Regions from separate parts of the Comamonas terrigena NBRC 13299 genome, predicted to be linked through region 1. Evidence: predicted binding sites of a transcription regulator. Region 1 holds the regulator's gene; each other region holds the start of a gene.
The links. The regulator HrcA, encoded in region 1, represses chaperone genes, less so after heat shock. The targets are predictions, from matches to a motif close to TTAGCACTCNNNNNNNNNGAGTGCTAA.
Positions count from the first base shown of each region.

Region 2: a site for HrcA is predicted at 2,294-2,320, ahead of groES (co-chaperone GroES). Genes of this name have one in related genera too.
Region 3: a site for HrcA is predicted at 2,504-2,530, ahead of rpoH (RNA polymerase sigma factor RpoH). Genes of this name have one in related genera too.

Region 1 covers NZ_AP019749.1:879,798-885,187, forward strand. The annotation lists gene rapZ (RNase adapter RapZ) at 57-926, opposite strand; gene recN (DNA repair protein RecN) at 966-2,621, opposite strand; gene CT3_RS04025 (NAD kinase) at 2,625-3,530, opposite strand; gene hrcA (heat-inducible transcriptional repressor HrcA) at 3,560-4,567, shown strand; tRNA gene CT3_RS04035 (tRNA-Ile) at 4,610-4,686, shown strand; partial or broken gene CT3_RS04040 (IS5 family transposase) at 4,893-5,390, opposite strand, start outside.
Region 2 covers NZ_AP019749.1:733,109-738,498, forward strand. The annotation lists gene CT3_RS03305 (ABC transporter ATP-binding protein) at 1-149, shown strand, start outside; gene CT3_RS03310 (M81 family metallopeptidase) at 213-1,715, shown strand; gene groES (co-chaperone GroES) at 2,409-2,699, shown strand; gene groL (chaperonin GroEL) at 2,841-4,490, shown strand; gene aroB (3-dehydroquinate synthase) at 4,705-5,390, shown strand, end outside.
Region 3 covers NZ_AP019749.1:1,095,979-1,101,368, reverse strand. The annotation lists gene CT3_RS05045 (Bug family tripartite tricarboxylate transporter substrate binding protein) at 1-805, shown strand, start outside; gene CT3_RS05040 (amidohydrolase family protein) at 872-2,029, shown strand; gene rpoH (RNA polymerase sigma factor RpoH) at 2,561-3,511, shown strand; gene CT3_RS05030 (Bug family tripartite tricarboxylate transporter substrate binding protein) at 3,660-4,649, shown strand; gene CT3_RS05025 (methyl-accepting chemotaxis protein) at 4,762-5,390, opposite strand, start outside.

The DNA.
Region 1 (5,390 bases):
AGCGGTGTACGGTGGGTGGCGTGCACGCCGCTGCACGCGACCTGCTGTGCCCATTCTCAGTGGCGGCGTTGGTCCATTTCGCGGTGGCGGCGCAGGGTGGTCCACTGGCCCAGGTAATGGTTGGCCAGTTGCTCCACCAGATAGACCGAGCGGTGCTGGCCGCCGGTGCAGCCAATGGCCACCGTCACATAGCTGCGGTGGTTCTGGTTCAGCATGTCCAGCCAGTGGTCCAGAAACTGGATGATGTGGGCCTGCATGCGCTGCACATCGGGTGACTGGCGCAGGTAGTCCATCACGGGCTGGTCCATGCCGGTCAGGGGGCGCAGCTCCTGCTCATAGTAGGGGTTGGGCAGCATGCGGACGTCAAACACATAGTCGGCATCCACCGGCAGGCCGTGCTTGAAGCCAAAGGACTGGAACACCAGCGTCATCTGCCCCGGCGGGACCGAAATCAGGCTCTTCACATAGCTTTGCAGCTGGGCGGAGCGCAGATTGCTGGTGTCGATCACGTGCGCGCTCTCGCGCAGCGGGCCCAGCAGTTCGCGTTCGTCCTCGATGGTTTGCACCAGGGCCAGGCGTGCGCCGTCCGTGTCCTGGCGCGAGAGCGGGTGGCGGCGGCGGGTTTCGGAAAAGCGGCGCACCAGCGTGCCGGTGGAGGCGTCCAGAAAGATGGAATGCACCACGGCACCACGCGCCTTGAGGGCGGTCAGTTGCTCGGGCAGCAGCGGCAGGCCCTTGGGGCTGCGCGCGTCCATGGCCACGGCCACCTTGTGCCCATAGCGGCTGGGCTCCAGCTGGGTCAGCGGGCCCAGCAGCTCGGGCGGGAGGTTGTCCACGCAGTAATAGCCCGCATCTTCCAGTGCGTGCAGGGCAACGGACTTTCCGGAGCCGGACATGCCGGTGATGAGTACAACTTCCAGGGCCATAGCGCGATACGTCTCCTTACAGCGCTCCACTATAGGCGATCAGCCCACATGGGCCTGGGCCAGCATTTCCCGGGCGTGTGCCAGCGTGGTGTCGGACAGGCGCTCGCCCCCCAGCATGCGGGCCACTTCCTGGACCCGGGCCTGCTGCTGCACGGGGGTGACCGAGCTGGTGGTGGCGCTCTTGTCGCGCCGCTTGCTGACCACATAGTGCTGGTCGGCGCAGGCGGCGACCTGGGGCAGGTGGGTGACGGCCAACACCTGGCGGTCGCGGCCCAGGGCGCGCATCAGCTTGCCCACGGTCTCGGCCACGGCGCCGCCTACGCCGGAGTCCACCTCGTCAAAAATCAGGGTGCCGGCCTGGCCCAGCTGGCTGGTGGTGACGGCAATCGCCAGCGACAGCCGGGAAAGCTCGCCGCCCGAAGCCACTTTGCCAATCGGGCGCGGTGTGGCGCCCGGGTGACCGGCCACCAGAAACTGCACGCCATCCAGGCCGCTGGGTGTGGGTTCTTCCAGCTTGTCCAGCTGCACGGCGAATTTGCCGCCCTGCATGCCCAGGCCCTGCATGGCCTGGGTGATGGCGCGCGAGAGCTTGGGCGCGGCCTTGGCGCGCTGCAGCGACAGGGCGCGTGCGGCGGCCTGGTAGGCCTCGTGTGCCTGCTGTTCCAGCTGGCGCAGCCGGCCCACATCGACCACGGCATCCAGCTGGCGCAGTTCGTCGCGCCAGGATTGCAGCAGACCGGGCAGCTCTTGCGGCGTGCGCTTGTAGCGGCGGGCCAGCTGCATCCACAGCGTCAGGCGGCTGTCCAGTTCTGCCAGGCGTTCGGGGTCCAGCTCGGTGCGGCGCAGATAGCTGTGCAGGCTGTGGCGGGCATCGTTGACCTGGGCCAGGCTGGAGGCCAGCACATCCGCAATCGCCAGGAATTCGGGCTCCAGGTGTTCCTGGTGCTGGAGCGTGCTGTGGGCGCGGGTCAAGGGGCTGGTGATGCCTGTTTCATCGTCTTCCAGCAGATGCAGTGTGCCCAGGGCGGTTTCCAGCAGGCTCTGAGCGTGGGACAGGCGGGTGTGCTGGGTGTTCAGCTCTTCCCATTCATCGGTGCCGGGGCTGAGTTTGTCCAGCTCGCCAATCTGCCACTGCAGGCGTTCACGTTCGCGCTGCAGCGTGTCCTGGGCGGCCAGGGCATGTTCCAGGTTCTTGTGTGCGGCACGCCAGGCGGTCCAGTGGGCGCGCAGCGATTGGGTGTCCACGCCGGCGTAGGCGTCCAGCAGCTCGCGCACGGCTTCGGGCCGGGTCAGGCTTTGCCAGGCGTGCTGGCCGTGGATGTCCAGCAGCGCATCGCCCAGGTGGCGCAACTGGGTGGCTGTGGCCGGTGCGCCATTGATCCAGGCGCGGCTGCGGCCCTGGGCATCGATCACACGGCGCAGCAGCAGGCTGTCTTCCTGGGCAAAGCCGCCTTCGTCCAGCCACTGGGACAGGTGGGGCGGGCAGTCGAATTCGGCGGTGATGTCGGCCTGGGGCGTGCCTTCGCGCACCACGCCGACATCGGCACGGCTGCCCAGCACCAGCTGCAGGGCGTCGATCAGAATGGATTTGCCGGCGCCGGTTTCGCCCGTCAGCACCGTGAAGCCGGCGTGGAGGTCCAGGTCCAGCGCCTGCACGATGACAAAGTCGCGCAGTGCAATGCGTTTGAGGGCCATGGCTCAGGTGCCCCCTTCGTTCCAGCCCAGTTTCTTGCGCAGCGTGGCGTAGTAGTTCCAGCCCAGGGGATGCAGAAAACGGATGCCATGGAGCGCACGGCGCACATAGATGCGGTCTCCGTGGCGCAGCGAGGCCAGCGACTGCATATCGAAATTGGCGCTGATGTCGCGCCCGCCCACCACTTCGATCATGACTTCGCCCTGGTCGGGCAGCACGATGGGGCGGTTGGACAGGGTGTGGGGGGCAATGGGGGCCATCACCCAGGCGCCCACGGACGGGTGCAGCAGCGGACCGCCCACCGACAGCGCATAGGCGGTCGAGCCGGTAGGTGTGGCCACGATCAGGCCGTCGGCACGTTGGTTGGAGACGAAACGGCCATCCACCTCCACCCGCAACTCCACCATGCCCGAGGTGCTGCCCCGGTTGACCACCACATCGTTCATGGCCAGGGCCTCGAACACGCATTCATCGCCCCGCATCACGCGGGCTTCGATCAGCGGGCGGCTGTCTTCTTCGTAGCAGCCTTCCAGCATGGCTTGCAGCGTGGGTTGGAAGTTCTCATCCAGCGGGATGTCGGTGACAAAGCCCAGGCGCCCTTGGTTGATGCCGATCAGCGGCGTGCCGTAGCGTGACAGGTGGCGGCTGACGCCCAGCATGGTGCCGTCGCCACCCATGACCAGGGCCAGATCGCAGGCTTGCCCCAGGGCGTCCACATCCAGACTGCGGTACTGTGCGGGCAGACCCATGTGCAAGGCGGTCTCGGCTTCCACAATCACTTCACAGCCCTGCGTGGTCAGAAAAGCTGCAATATCTTCCAGGGCCTGGCGCGGGCTGTCCTGGGGAAGGCCCGTGGGGGAAGCGACACGGTACTTTCCGATCAGGGCTACATGGCGAAACTTGGACGTCATAAGGGAAATTACATCATTAAAATCGTTCCATGCTCGATGATCGTTCCAAGTTGTTGTTGAAAGCGCTGGTCGAGCGCTACATTGCAGACGGCCAGCCTGTGGGGTCGCGCACGTTGTCGCGCGCCTCCGGCCTGGAACTGTCGCCGGCCACCATCCGCAATGTGATGGCGGATCTGGAGGAACTGGGCCTGATCGTCAGCCCCCACACCTCCGCAGGCCGCGTGCCCACCGCCAAGGGCTACCGGCTGTTTGTGGACACCATGCTGACCGTGAGCCGCGACATGCTGCCTGCGCAGGAACTGGTGCCCGAACAACCGCAGAAGGTGATTGCGAACGCCGCCAACATGCTGTCCAGCCTGTCGCAGTTTGTCGGCGTGGTGATGGCGCCGCGGCGCAGCTCGGTGTTCAAGCACATCGAGTTCGTGAAGCTGTCCGAGCGGCGGGTGCTGGTCATCATCGTGTCGCCGGAAGGCGATGTGCAGAACCGCGTCATCTTCACCGACCATGATTTCTCCGGCTCGCAACTGCTGGAAGCATCCAACTTCCTGAACGCGCACTACGCCGGTCTGGCCATCGAGCAGGTGCGCGAGCGCATGCAGTCCGAAGTGGAGCGCCTGCGCACCGAAGTGGCCAATCTGATGCAGGCGGCGGTCAATGTCAGCGCCGAGGCCATGAACCCCCAGCCCCAGGAGCAGGTCATCATCTCGGGCGAGCGCAATCTGCTGTCGGTGAGCGACTTCTCCAGCGACATGGGCAATCTGCGCAAGGCGTTCGACCTGTTCGAGCAAAAGACCCAGATCCTGCGGCTGCTGGATTTCTCCAGCCAGGCCGAAGGTGTGCGCATCTTCATTGGTGGAGAAAGCCAGGTCGTGCCTTTCGAAGAGCTGTCCGTGGTCAGCGCCCCTTACGAGGTCGATGGCCAGATTGTGGGCACGCTGGGCGTGATCGGCCCCACACGCATGCACTACGACCGGATGATCCAGATCGTGGACATCACCTCCAAGCTGGTCACCAATGCGCTGAGCAGCCGGCGCTAAGCCGTTACAATGCGTGCGCCCTGCCATGCGCCGGGCTGGCAAGGGGCGTTAGCTCAGTTGGTTAGAGCAGAGGACTCATAATCCTTTGGTCGCGGGTTCAAGTCCCTCACGCCCTACCAGTATTTATAAGGAAAGCCTGCTACCTAATTGGTAGCGGGCTTTTTTGATTTTGGAATCTGTAGGCACTTTTGAGGAACGCAGTTCAATGCCGAGTTCTGCGCTGCTGCCTTGAGTCCGCTGAGGTGCTCCTTGGTCCATTTCGTCCATACTTCGGCGCTGTTGCATAAATCAGCCCCAGGCCAGACTTCCCCAGCCCTAGACGTAGCTATGCCACAGCCACCGTCTGTGGGCAGCCCAGCTCCGTGAATCGATTGAGGATGGCGGCTCGGATGTGCAGCTCGTTGACCTGTCTCTCAAACGTGCGTGACATCACTCGTTCACCCAGTCGTTTGATGCAGTGCATCTTGGTTTCCACCAAGCTGCGCCGGTGGTAGCCACTCCAGTTCTTCCAGAGCTTGCGCCCGAGGCGCCTGCATGCGGCGATCGCCGCATTGCGATGTGCAGAGGCGTCGCCTTTGCGCATCCTGGCATTCTTTCTTGGGGGAATGATGGGCTTGGCATTGCGCCGCATGACAGCCGCATGCACGGGCTGGGTGTCATAAGCGCCATCGCCTGTCACCGTCAGAAGTGGCTCATCACCCGGCACTTGCTCCAGCAACTGCGGCAGCACGGCAGCGTCAGTGACGTTGTTGGAGGTGACGCAGATAGCCCGCACCTGCAGCGTTTGTGCATCGATGCCGATGTGCAGCTTGCGCCATTGGCG
Region 2 (5,390 bases), 150 kb from region 1:
AGAGCGGCCAGGTGGTGGAGGCCGGCACGGTGCAGCAGGTGCTGGGCGCGCCGCAGCAGGCCTACACGCAGGCGCTGATCGATGCGGCGCCGGGACGCCACTGGGACTTCCAGAACTTCCGTCCGGTGACCCAGGCACTGGCGGCCTGACCGGTCCAGATTCCCTTCGCTGCCCCCTGTCCGGGGGCTCCCATTCAACAGAGAGAGATAGAAATGGCCAAAATTGTGTATGGCGGGTTTCAGCATGAGACCAATACGTTCGCGCCCGATCTGGCGGATTGGGCAGCATTCCAGGCTGGCGGTGGCTGGCCTGGTCTGGTTTCGGGCGAGAAGCTGTGGCCGACGATCCGCGGCTCCAACATTCCGGCGGCGGGCTTTGTGCAGGCGGCACTTGATGCTGGCGACGAAGTGGTGCCCACCACCTGGTGTGCGGCAAGTCCTTCGGCGCATGTGGAGCGGGAAACCTACGAGCGCATCGCCGCCCTGATCCTCGATGGCATCCAGCAAGCATTGCCGGTGGATGCCGTCTACCTCGATCTGCACGGCGCCATGGTGGCGCAGCATTTTGATGATGGCGAAGGCGAGTTGCTGCGCCGCGTGCGCGCGCTGGTCGGCAGTGGGGTGCCTGTGATCGCGACCCTGGATCTGCATGCCAACGTCACGACGCGCATGCTGAGCGAGGCAGACATGCTGGTGGCCTACCGCACCTATCCGCATGTGGATATGGCCGAAACGGGCGTGCGCGCATACAGCCAGCTCCAGCGCCGTCTGCAGACGGGCAAGCGCCCCGCCATGGCAGTGCAGCGTCTGCCGTATCTGGTGCCCATCTGCTGGCAGTGCACGGACATCGAGCCGGCGAAAACGCTGTACCAGCAGTTGGAGGCAGGCGAGACCCCCGACACGCACATCTCATTTGCCACCGGTTTTCCGGCCGCTGACTTTGAAGAATGCTCTCCGGTGCTCTGGGCCTATGCAGACACACAGGCACATGCTGACGCACTGTTGGCACCGCTTGCGCAGGCCGCACTTGCGGCAGAGTCGCACTTTGCGGGCAAGCTTTACGCTCCCGCAGAAGCCGTGCACTACGCCATGGCGCATGCGGGTAGTGGCAAGCCCACCATCATCGCCGACGCGCAGGACAATCCCGGTGCAGGCAGCAACTCTGACTCCACCGGCATGCTGCACGCACTGGTGGCGAGCAGGGCGCAGAACGCGGCGATTGGCCTGATCGTCGATGCGGCTTCTGCGGCCAGGGCACATGAAGCCGGCGAAGGCGCACGTGTGCGCCTGTCGTTGGGAGGAAAGTCGGGTGTGCGAGGCGATGTGCCGTGCGAAGCCGAATTCCTGGTCGAGAAAATCTCCGACGGCAAGGTCGATGCCACGGGCCCGTACTACCGGGGCTTCAAGCTGGATCTGGGCGCCTGCGCGTGCCTGCGCATCGAAGGGGTGCGCATCGTCGTCGCATCGCAAAAGGTGCAGATGGCAGACCAGGCCATGTTCCGTGTGGTGGGCATCGAGCCTACTGCGCAGGACATTCTTGTGGTGAAGAGTGCGGTCCATTTCCGCGCCGACTACACGCCGATCGCGCGCGAAATCATTGTCGCAACCGCGCCTGGATCGATGCCTATGGTGCTGGAAAACCTGCCCTGGTCCAAGCTCAAGCCGGGCATCCGCATCGATCCTTGCGGCAAGACCTTCGAGCCGGTGGCGGCCTGAGCGGAGCTGCTTCACCAACCCTGCTCCACACAGGGCGTGAGCCTGCAGAAATATCGCAAGCAAAGTGACGTGCCGCGCCAGCGAGAGTGCCTTGGCGGTGCGGGACGCCACGGGACAGTCGTTTTGCGTTGCGCCTAAGTATTTGTTTTAAATGGATCGCGTAGGTTTGGGCGGCATATTGGGCGTAGAGGCAGGCGGTGCCGCCCGCCAAAGCCATAGCCTGGGTCGCACGGTACTGTCTGGATCCAAGACACGCAGCACTGTGGGCGATGGGCGGAAGAGGGCGCGGGCACACGGGCATGCGTTACCAAGTATCGACTGGCTTGCACCGTCACCAGACGGTAGAACAGCGCCACGGTGTCTGGATCGGTGGTCAGGCTGCTGCAGCAGTTGCTGTCGCTGACGCCGAAGCACATAGACAGAGGTCGGAAGGCCTTGCCCAGGCCCCGGGCGGTGCAAAGCGAAAGTGAGGGACACCGGAACGAAAGTCAAATGACGTTCTGCCGCAGCAGCGTTCCACGGTAACCCTGCTTTTCAAGCGACCTTGGGACTTGAAAGCTTCCGATTTCGCCTTATTATTAGCACTCGTAGGGGTTGAGTGCTAACAAGCCCGGTCCCTCGCCTGTTTAGCCACGCTGGCTTTGCGCAGCGTGGAACGGATAAATCCACTTTGTTGATTTCTAGGAGAAGTGAATGAACCTGCGTCCTCTGCACGACCGCGTGATCGTCAAGCGCCTTGAGAACGAAACCAAGACGGCTTCGGGCATTTATATCCCTGACAACGCCGCCGAAAAGCCTGACCAAGGCGAAGTGCTGGCAGTGGGTCCTGGCAAGCGCAACGACAAGGGCGAACAGATCGCTCTGAACGTGAAGGTCGGCGACCGCGTGCTGTTCGGCAAGTACTCTGGCCAGACCGTCAAGATCGACGGCAACGAGCTGCTGGTGATGAAGGAAGACGACCTGTTCGCAGTCGTCGAGAAGTAAATCACCCGGTGATTTGCCGGTGCCAGAGGCCCGCGGCCCCAGGCACCCGTTCCCCAGCATCCAAACTTTCAAATTCATAGCTGTCTCAGCCCACTGGATGCGCTGAAACAGCCAAATTGAACCCATTTGTAGGAGCCAAACATGGCAGCAAAAGACGTAGTTTTCGGTGGTGAAGCACGTGCACGCATGGTCGAAGGCGTGAACATTCTGGCCAATGCCGTTAAAGTGACCCTGGGCCCCAAGGGCCGCAACGTGGTGCTGGAGCGCTCCTTCGGCGCCCCCACCGTGACCAAGGACGGCGTGTCCGTGGCCAAGGAAGTGGAACTGAAGGACAAGCTGCAGAACATGGGCGCCCAGCTCGTGAAGGAAGTGGCTTCCAAGACCAACGACATCGCCGGTGACGGCACCACCACCGCCACCGTGCTGGCCCAGGCCATCGTGCGCGAAGGCTCCAAGTACGTGGCTGCCGGTCTGAACCCCATGGACCTGAAGCGCGGTATCGACAAGGCTGTCGCCGCCCTGGTGGAAGAGCTGAAGAAGCAATCCAAGGCCACCACCACTTCCAAGGAAATCGCCCAAGTCGGCACCATTTCCGCCAACTCCGACTCCGACGTGGGCGAAATCATTGCCCAAGCCATGGACAAGGTCGGCAAGGAAGGCGTGATCACCGTGGAAGAGGGCAAGTCCCTGGCCAACGAACTGGATGTCGTGGAAGGCATGCAATTCGACCGCGGCTACCTGTCGCCCTACTTCATCAACAACCCCGAAAAGCAAGCCGCGATTCTGGACAACCCCTTCGTGCTGCTGTTCGACAAGAAGATCAGCAACATCCGTGACCTGCTGCCCACCCTGGAGCAAGTTGCCAAGGCTGGCCGTCCCCTGCTGATCATTGCCGAAGACGTCGAAGGCGAAGCCCTGGCGACTCTGGTGGTGAACACCATCCGCGGCATCCTGAAGGTCGTGGCTGTGAAGGCTCCTGGCTTCGGCGACCGTCGCAAGGCCATGCTGGAAGACATCGCCATCCTGACGGGCGGCAAGGTGATCGCCGAGGAAGTCGGCCTGACCCTGGACAAGGTGACCCTGGAAGACCTGGGCCAAGCCCAACGCGTCGAAATCGGCAAGGAAAACACCACCATCATCGACGGTGCTGGCCAAGCTGCTGAAATCGAAGCCCGCGTCAAGCAAATCCGCCTGCAGATCGAAGAAGCGACCAGCGACTACGACCGTGAAAAGCTGCAAGAACGCGTGGCCAAGCTGGCCGGCGGCGTGGCAGTGATCAAGGTCGGCGCTGCGACCGAAGTCGAAATGAAGGAAAAGAAGGCCCGCGTGGAAGACGCCCTGCACGCTACCCGCGCTGCTGTGGAAGAAGGCATCGTGGCCGGCGGCGGCGTGGCCCTGCTGCGCGCCAAGCAAGCCGTGGGCGCTCTGTCCACTGGCAATGCCGAGCAAGACGCCGGTATCAAGCTGGTGCTGAAGGCCGTGGAAGCCCCTCTGCGCGAAATCGTGTCCAACGCCGGTGGCGAACCCTCGGTGGTGGTGGACTCGGTGCTGAAGGGCCAAGGCAACTTCGGTTTCAACGCTGCCAACGACACCTACGGCGACATGCTGGAAATGGGTATTCTGGATCCCACCAAGGTGACCCGTACCGCTCTGCAAAACGCTGCTTCCGTGGCTTCGCTGCTGCTGACCACCGAGTGCATGATCGCTGACGCCCCCAAGGCCGAAGGCGCTGGTGCTCCCGACATGGGTGGCATGGGTGGCATGGGCGGCATGGGCGGCATGGGCATGTAATTGCCTGTTGGCCGCTGTGACAAGGGTGGAGCCCAGGCTCTGCCCGGTCCCAGACCGACACAACCCGCACGCCGCAAGGCCTGCGGGTTTTTTTCATGTCCGCACGCGACCATCGCCTCTGCCGTGGGTGTACCACCCGGTCCGCGATGCCTCGGCCTGCCGGCTGCCCTACACTTGGGCGCAGACCTTTCCCGTTTTCTGACTTTCTGCCCGCATGACCTCCGCTGCCCCGCTTGTCCCTTTCGCCTCTGCCACGGCCGACCAGGCCACCGTGCACATTGATCTGGGAGAGCGCAGCTACCCGATCCGCATTGCCGCCGGTCTGCTGGGCGATGCCGCCACCTATGCCGCGCTGCCCAAGGCGGCCAGTGCGCTGATCGTGACCAACACCACCGTGGCGCCGCTGTACCTGCAGCAGGTGCGTGCAGCGCTGGCGGGCCGCTACCCGCAGGTGCATGTGGTGGAGCTGCCGGATGGCGAGGCCTACAAGGACTGGCAGACGCTGAACCTGATTTTTGACGCCCTGCTGCAGCATGGCTGCGATCGCAAGACCGTGCTGTTTGCCCTGGGGGGCGGCGTGATTGGTGACATGACGGGGTTTGCCGCTGCCAGCTATATGCGTGGCGTGCCCTTTGTGCAACTGCCCACCACGCTGCTGTCGCAGGTGGATTCCAGCGTGGGCGGCAAAACCGCCATCAACCACCCGCTGGGCAAGAACATGGTCGGTGCCTTCTACCAGCCGCAGCTGGTGGTGTGCGATCTGGCATCGCTCGACAGCCTGCCTCCGCGCGAGCTGTCGGCAGGGCTGGCCGAGGTCATCAAGTACGGCCCGATTGCCGATATGGCGTTCTTCGAGTGGCTGGAGTTGCACATCGACCGTCTGCGTGCCGGTGACCGCAC
Region 3 (5,390 bases), 220 kb from region 1:
CCTGGGCGTGCCGGTGATTGTGGACAACGTGGCCGGCGCTGGCGGCACCATCGCCACGCAGCGCGTGGTGCGCGCCAAACCGGACGGCAACACCATCATCCTGGCGTCCAACAGCGAAATCGTGCTGGCCCGCCACTTCAACAACGCCATTGCCTACGATGGCATCCAGGACCTGCGCCCGGTCACGCTGGTGGGCGTCATGCCCATGGTGCTGGTCGCCGGTCCCAAGGTGCCTGTCACCTCGGTCGAGGCCATGCTCGCGCGTGCCAAGACCCAGGCAGGTGCCGACACCTTTGCATCCTCCGGCATCGGCACGGCCTTGCACATTGCCGGTGAAATGCTGAACCAGCAGGCCAAGGTGTCGATACAGCACGTGCCCTACAAGGGCGGCGTCCCCATGCTGACCGACATCATCGGCGGCAATGTGGATTACGGCTACTTCATGGTGCCTTCGGTGCTGGCCTACCTCAAAGAGGGCAAGGTCAAGCCGCTGGGCACCACCTCGAAGACCAACTGCGAAGTCCTGCAGGGCATCCCCGCCATGTCGGCGAGCAAGGCCTTGCCCAACTATGACTTTGGCGTGTGGACCGGTATCTTCGCCCCCAAGGGGGTAGCGGACACGGTGGTGACACGCCTGAACACCGAGATCAATGCGGTGATGCGCGAACCCCAGGTCCTCAGAATGCTCGACCAGGCATGCATTGGCCAATCGGGCGGTACGCCCGCTGACTTCGCCAAGCTGATCCAGACAGACGCCCAAAAGATGCGCCAGATCGCGACGCCCGACATCGGCGCCGTGCGATAGGCTCCATCACCACAGGAAACATTCCACGTGAGCACTTCCAGCCTTTTTCTGCAGAACGTTCGCCCCATGGGCGGGCCAGCCTGCGACCTGTTGATCGAGCAAGGCCGTATCGCGGCCATGGGCACCTCGCTGCCCCTCCCGGAAGGAGCTGAGCGCATCGATGGCGGGGGTCAGCTGCTGCTGCCCGGCCTGGTCGAATCCCACACCCACCTGGACAAGACACTCTGGGGTCAGGACTGGTACGTCAACGAGGTGGGCAACCAATTGGTCGACAAGATCAACAACGAGCGCGCCTACCGTGCCCAGGCCCGGCACGACAGCGCGCGCCAGTCGCTGCGCATGGCACGCGAGTTTCTCGCGTTGGGCACCACGCGCATCCGCAGTCACGCCGACGTGGATACGGACATTGGCACCCGGCATGTGGCGGGCCTGCTGCAGACCCGCGCGGACATGGCGCCCTGGCAGGATATTCAGGTGGTGGCGTTCCCGCAATCGGGCCTGCTGCAGCGCAAAGGCACGGCACAGCTGCTGGATGAGTCCCTGGCCATGGGGGCCGACGTGCTGGGCGGCCTGGACCCCTGTGCCATCGACCTGGACCCGGCACAGTCGCTGAACGTGCTGTTCGAGATCGCCGAGCGCCACAACAAGCCGCTCGACATCCACCTGCACGAGCCCGGTGACATGGGAGCCTTCTCGCTCCAGCTGATTTTGGACCGCACCGAAGCCCACGGCCTGCACAACAAGGTGGTTATCAGCCACGGCTTCTGCCTGGGCGATGTGAGCGATGCCCAGCGCAGCGCGCTGCTGGCGCGCATGGCCAAATTGGGCGTTTCGCTGGTCACCAGTGCGCCGCCTTCGCGCAGCGTGCCGCCGCTGGGTGCCTGCCAGCGCGCGGGCGTGTCCATGGCGGGCGGGAACGACGGTATCCGCGATACCTGGTCGCCCTACGGCCGCCCTGACATGCTGGAACGCGCCATGTTCATCGGCATGCGCTACAACTTGCGCCGCGACGATGAAGTGGAACAAGCCCTGCACTGCGTCACCCACGCAGGGGCCGAGGTCTGTGGCTTTGCCGACTATGGCCTGACACCCGGAAGCCGGGCCGATCTGGTGCTGGTGCCGGCGCAAACGCCCACCCACGCCGTAGCCGCCCGCCCCGTCCGCTCGCTGGTCATTGCCCACGGTCAGATCGTGGCCCGCGAGGGCAGATTGCTGCTGGAATAACCGCAATAAGAAGCCTTTCACCCACAAAGCACACAGCAATAGCAAGCGCTTGCATCCACCCCAAACCCTTTGACAGATAGACCCTCCCCGGTCTATCTGTGGGGCAGCGGAGGCTCGCGTATGCGAGACCGGCGGCGGCCCCAGTGCAGGAAACACCGGTACAGACGGCCAGATGCGATGGCGGTTGGCAGCAGGACCGGGGACCGATGGCGCCCCGCCGCGCGCCATGCGTGCCTATTTTCCCCAGGGGTTTCACCACAACGCCCTGCGGCAGGAAGTGCACACTCAGCCGCCAGGGCCGCCGCCCCGGCATTCCAGGTGTCCGCCATGAAATCTTGATAAAACAATGATTTACAAGGCTTTATACGCGCCACGCACTGGCGCCCTCCAAATCCAGTACAAATCCTGTGACGGTGTACAGAGCCTGCGACAACTTGTCACGAACCCTGGCCCTACATCGCGGGAACTTATGCCTTAGCACTCAGTCATAGAGAGTGCTAATATGGATTTATGGAAGAAAGGATCAATGCAATGACTACACGGACGGGCACCCTCACGGCTGCGACGGCTCTGGCACCTGCGAATCCTTGGGCTCTGGTGCCGCCGCTGGGCAATCTGGATGCTTACATCTCCGCTGTAAACCGCCTGCCCATGCTCACCCAGGAGGAAGAGCAGGACTATGCGCGCAAGCTCAAAGAACACAACGACCTGGATGCCGCCGGGCGCCTGATCATGTCCCATCTGCGCCTGGTGGTTTCCATCTCGCGCCAGTACATGGGCTATGGCCTGCCCCATAGCGACCTGATCCAGGAAGGCAATGTGGGCCTGATGAAGGCGGTCAAGCGTTTCGACCCCGACCAGAACGTGCGTCTGGTCAGCTACGCCATGCACTGGATCAAGGCCGAGATCCACGAGTACATCCTGAAGAACTGGCGCATGGTGAAGGTGGCCACCACCAAGGCCCAGCGCAAGCTGTTCTTCAACCTGCGCTCGATGAAGCAGGAGCTCAAGGCCGATGCCGCCATTGAAACCGGCGACAACACCTTCCGCGACACCCTGACCGCACAGGAGATCGACTCCGTCGCCGCTAAGCTGAATGTGAAGCGCGAGGAAGTGATGGAGATGGAAACCCGCCTGTCGGGGGGTGACGTGCTGCTGGACCCTTCGCCCAGCGACGATGATGACAAGGCTTTCGGCCCCATCTCCTACCTGACCGACGGCGCCCACGAGCCCACGGCCATGATCGAATCGCGCCAGCGCGATGTGATGGCCACCGACGGCATTGCCCAGGCGCTGGAAGCGCTGGACGACCGCAGCCGCCACATTGTGGAAGAGCGCTGGCTGAAGGTGAACGATGACGGCTCCGGCGGCATGACGCTGCATGAGCTGGCAGCCGTGTACGGCGTGAGCGCCGAACGCATCCGCCAGATCGAAGTGGCCGCCATGAAGAAAATGAAGAAGGCGCTGGCCGAGTTTGCATAAACCTGGCCCAAACCGCACAGTGCCACACAGGCACTGTGCCCATGGCTGTCCTGCAGCCTCCTGAAACCCGGATAATTTCCGGGTTTTTTATTGCCTGCCGTCACCGCCATCCGCGCAGGCAGCTATCACTTTTGCATTGGGAGAAGCCATGACCGAATCCACCCGCTCCACGCTGTACCGCCGCAGCCTGATGAGCCTGGCCTGCGCGGCCGCCCTGGGCTGCAGCGTGGGCGCGGTCCAGGCCGAGCAGTGGCCCAGCAAGCCCCTGCACCTGATCGTGGGCTTCCCTGCGGGCTCCTCCCCTGATCTGACGGCCCGGGCGCTGGCCGAACCGCTGGAAAAAGCCCTGGGCCAGACCATCATTGTGGAAAACAAGGTGGGCGCGGGCGGCAACATCGCCGCCGAAGCCGTGGCCAAGGCCACGGACGGCCACACGTTCAGCGTGATGATCAACGGCAATATGACCATTGCCAAGCTGCTGAACCCCGCTGTGCGCTACGACCCGGTGAAGGACCTGCAGCCCGTCAGCCTGATCGGCGTGGCGCCGCTGGTGCTGGCGGCACCGGCCAACGCCCCGGAAGGCAAGGCCTTCTTCGCGGCCGGTGCCGCGGCTGGCAGCAAGTGGAGCTATGGCTCGCCCGGCGTGGGCACCGTGGGCCATCTGGGCATGGAACTGCTCAAGAGCCGCTCCGCGCTGCGTCCCGAACATGTACCCTATGCCGGCTACCCCCAGGTGTACCAGGGTCTGCAAGGCGGCGATCTGCAGCTGTCCATGCTGCCGCCCGCACTGGCCATGCAGCAGATCCAGGCCGGCAAGCTGCGCGGCATTGGCGTGACCTCGGCGGCCCGCAGCCCGCTGGCCCCCGGCCTGCCCAGCCTGAAGGAGCTGGGCGTGCAGAACTTTGACCTGGAAATCTGGAACGCCGTGGCCGCCCCCAAGGCCATGCCCCGCGCCCATGTGGACAAGCTGGCGGCCGCCGTCAGCGCCATCGTGCGCACCCCGGACATGCGCGCCAAGCTGGCAGTCCAGGGCTGGCAGGTGGTGGGCAGCAGCCCGGAAGGCCTGTCCAACCGCATCCAGCAGGATGTGAAGGCCCTGGGCACCATCATCCGCGAGCAAGGCATTCGCGGGCAGTGAGCGCGGCACGGCCGCAGAGCCTAGCAGCCCGCCCAAAAAAAGGAAGCCTGGGCCTCCTTTTTTCACTCCGTGTGTTCCGCAACGCATGCCCGCGGCCTGAAGGCCGCTGCATCTACACCCCCCTTTGCCAGGCCGCTTCCAGCGCCCGGATTTCCAGGGTCTGCAGCGCCTGGCGCTGGCGTGGGATGAACACCGCCGCTGCGCCGTGCAGGCGCTGGGCCTGCAGCGCCAGCACATCGCTGAGCTGGGCGCTTTCCTCGGCCATGCCGCGGTTCTGATCACTCAAGTCACGCAAATGGGCCACGGCATCGCTGATCTGCGCACTGCCGGCCGCCTGCACATGGGTCTGCTCCAGGATGCGGCCCATGGACTGGGCCAGGCTGTCGATGCCTTCCACCACCGAATGCATGGTGATGCGTGCCGTCTGGGCGGCGGCGTGGCCCTGCTCCACCTGCTGGCGCGAGCCCTGGATCAGGTTCTTGATGTCCCGCGCGGCCTGGGCGCTTTGCTGCGACAGCTGGCGCACCTCCGCCGCCACCACGGCAAAGCCTTTGCCGTGCTCGCCCGCCCGCGCGGCTTCCACTGCCGCATTCAGTGCCAGCAGATTGGTCTGGAAGGCAATGCCGTCGATCATGCCCACGATGTCGGCCACCTTCTTGCTGGAGACATCAATGCCCTGCATGGCCTGGACCAGCTGGTCCACGCAGGTCTGGCCCTGGCTCACGCCCTGTACGCCTTCTC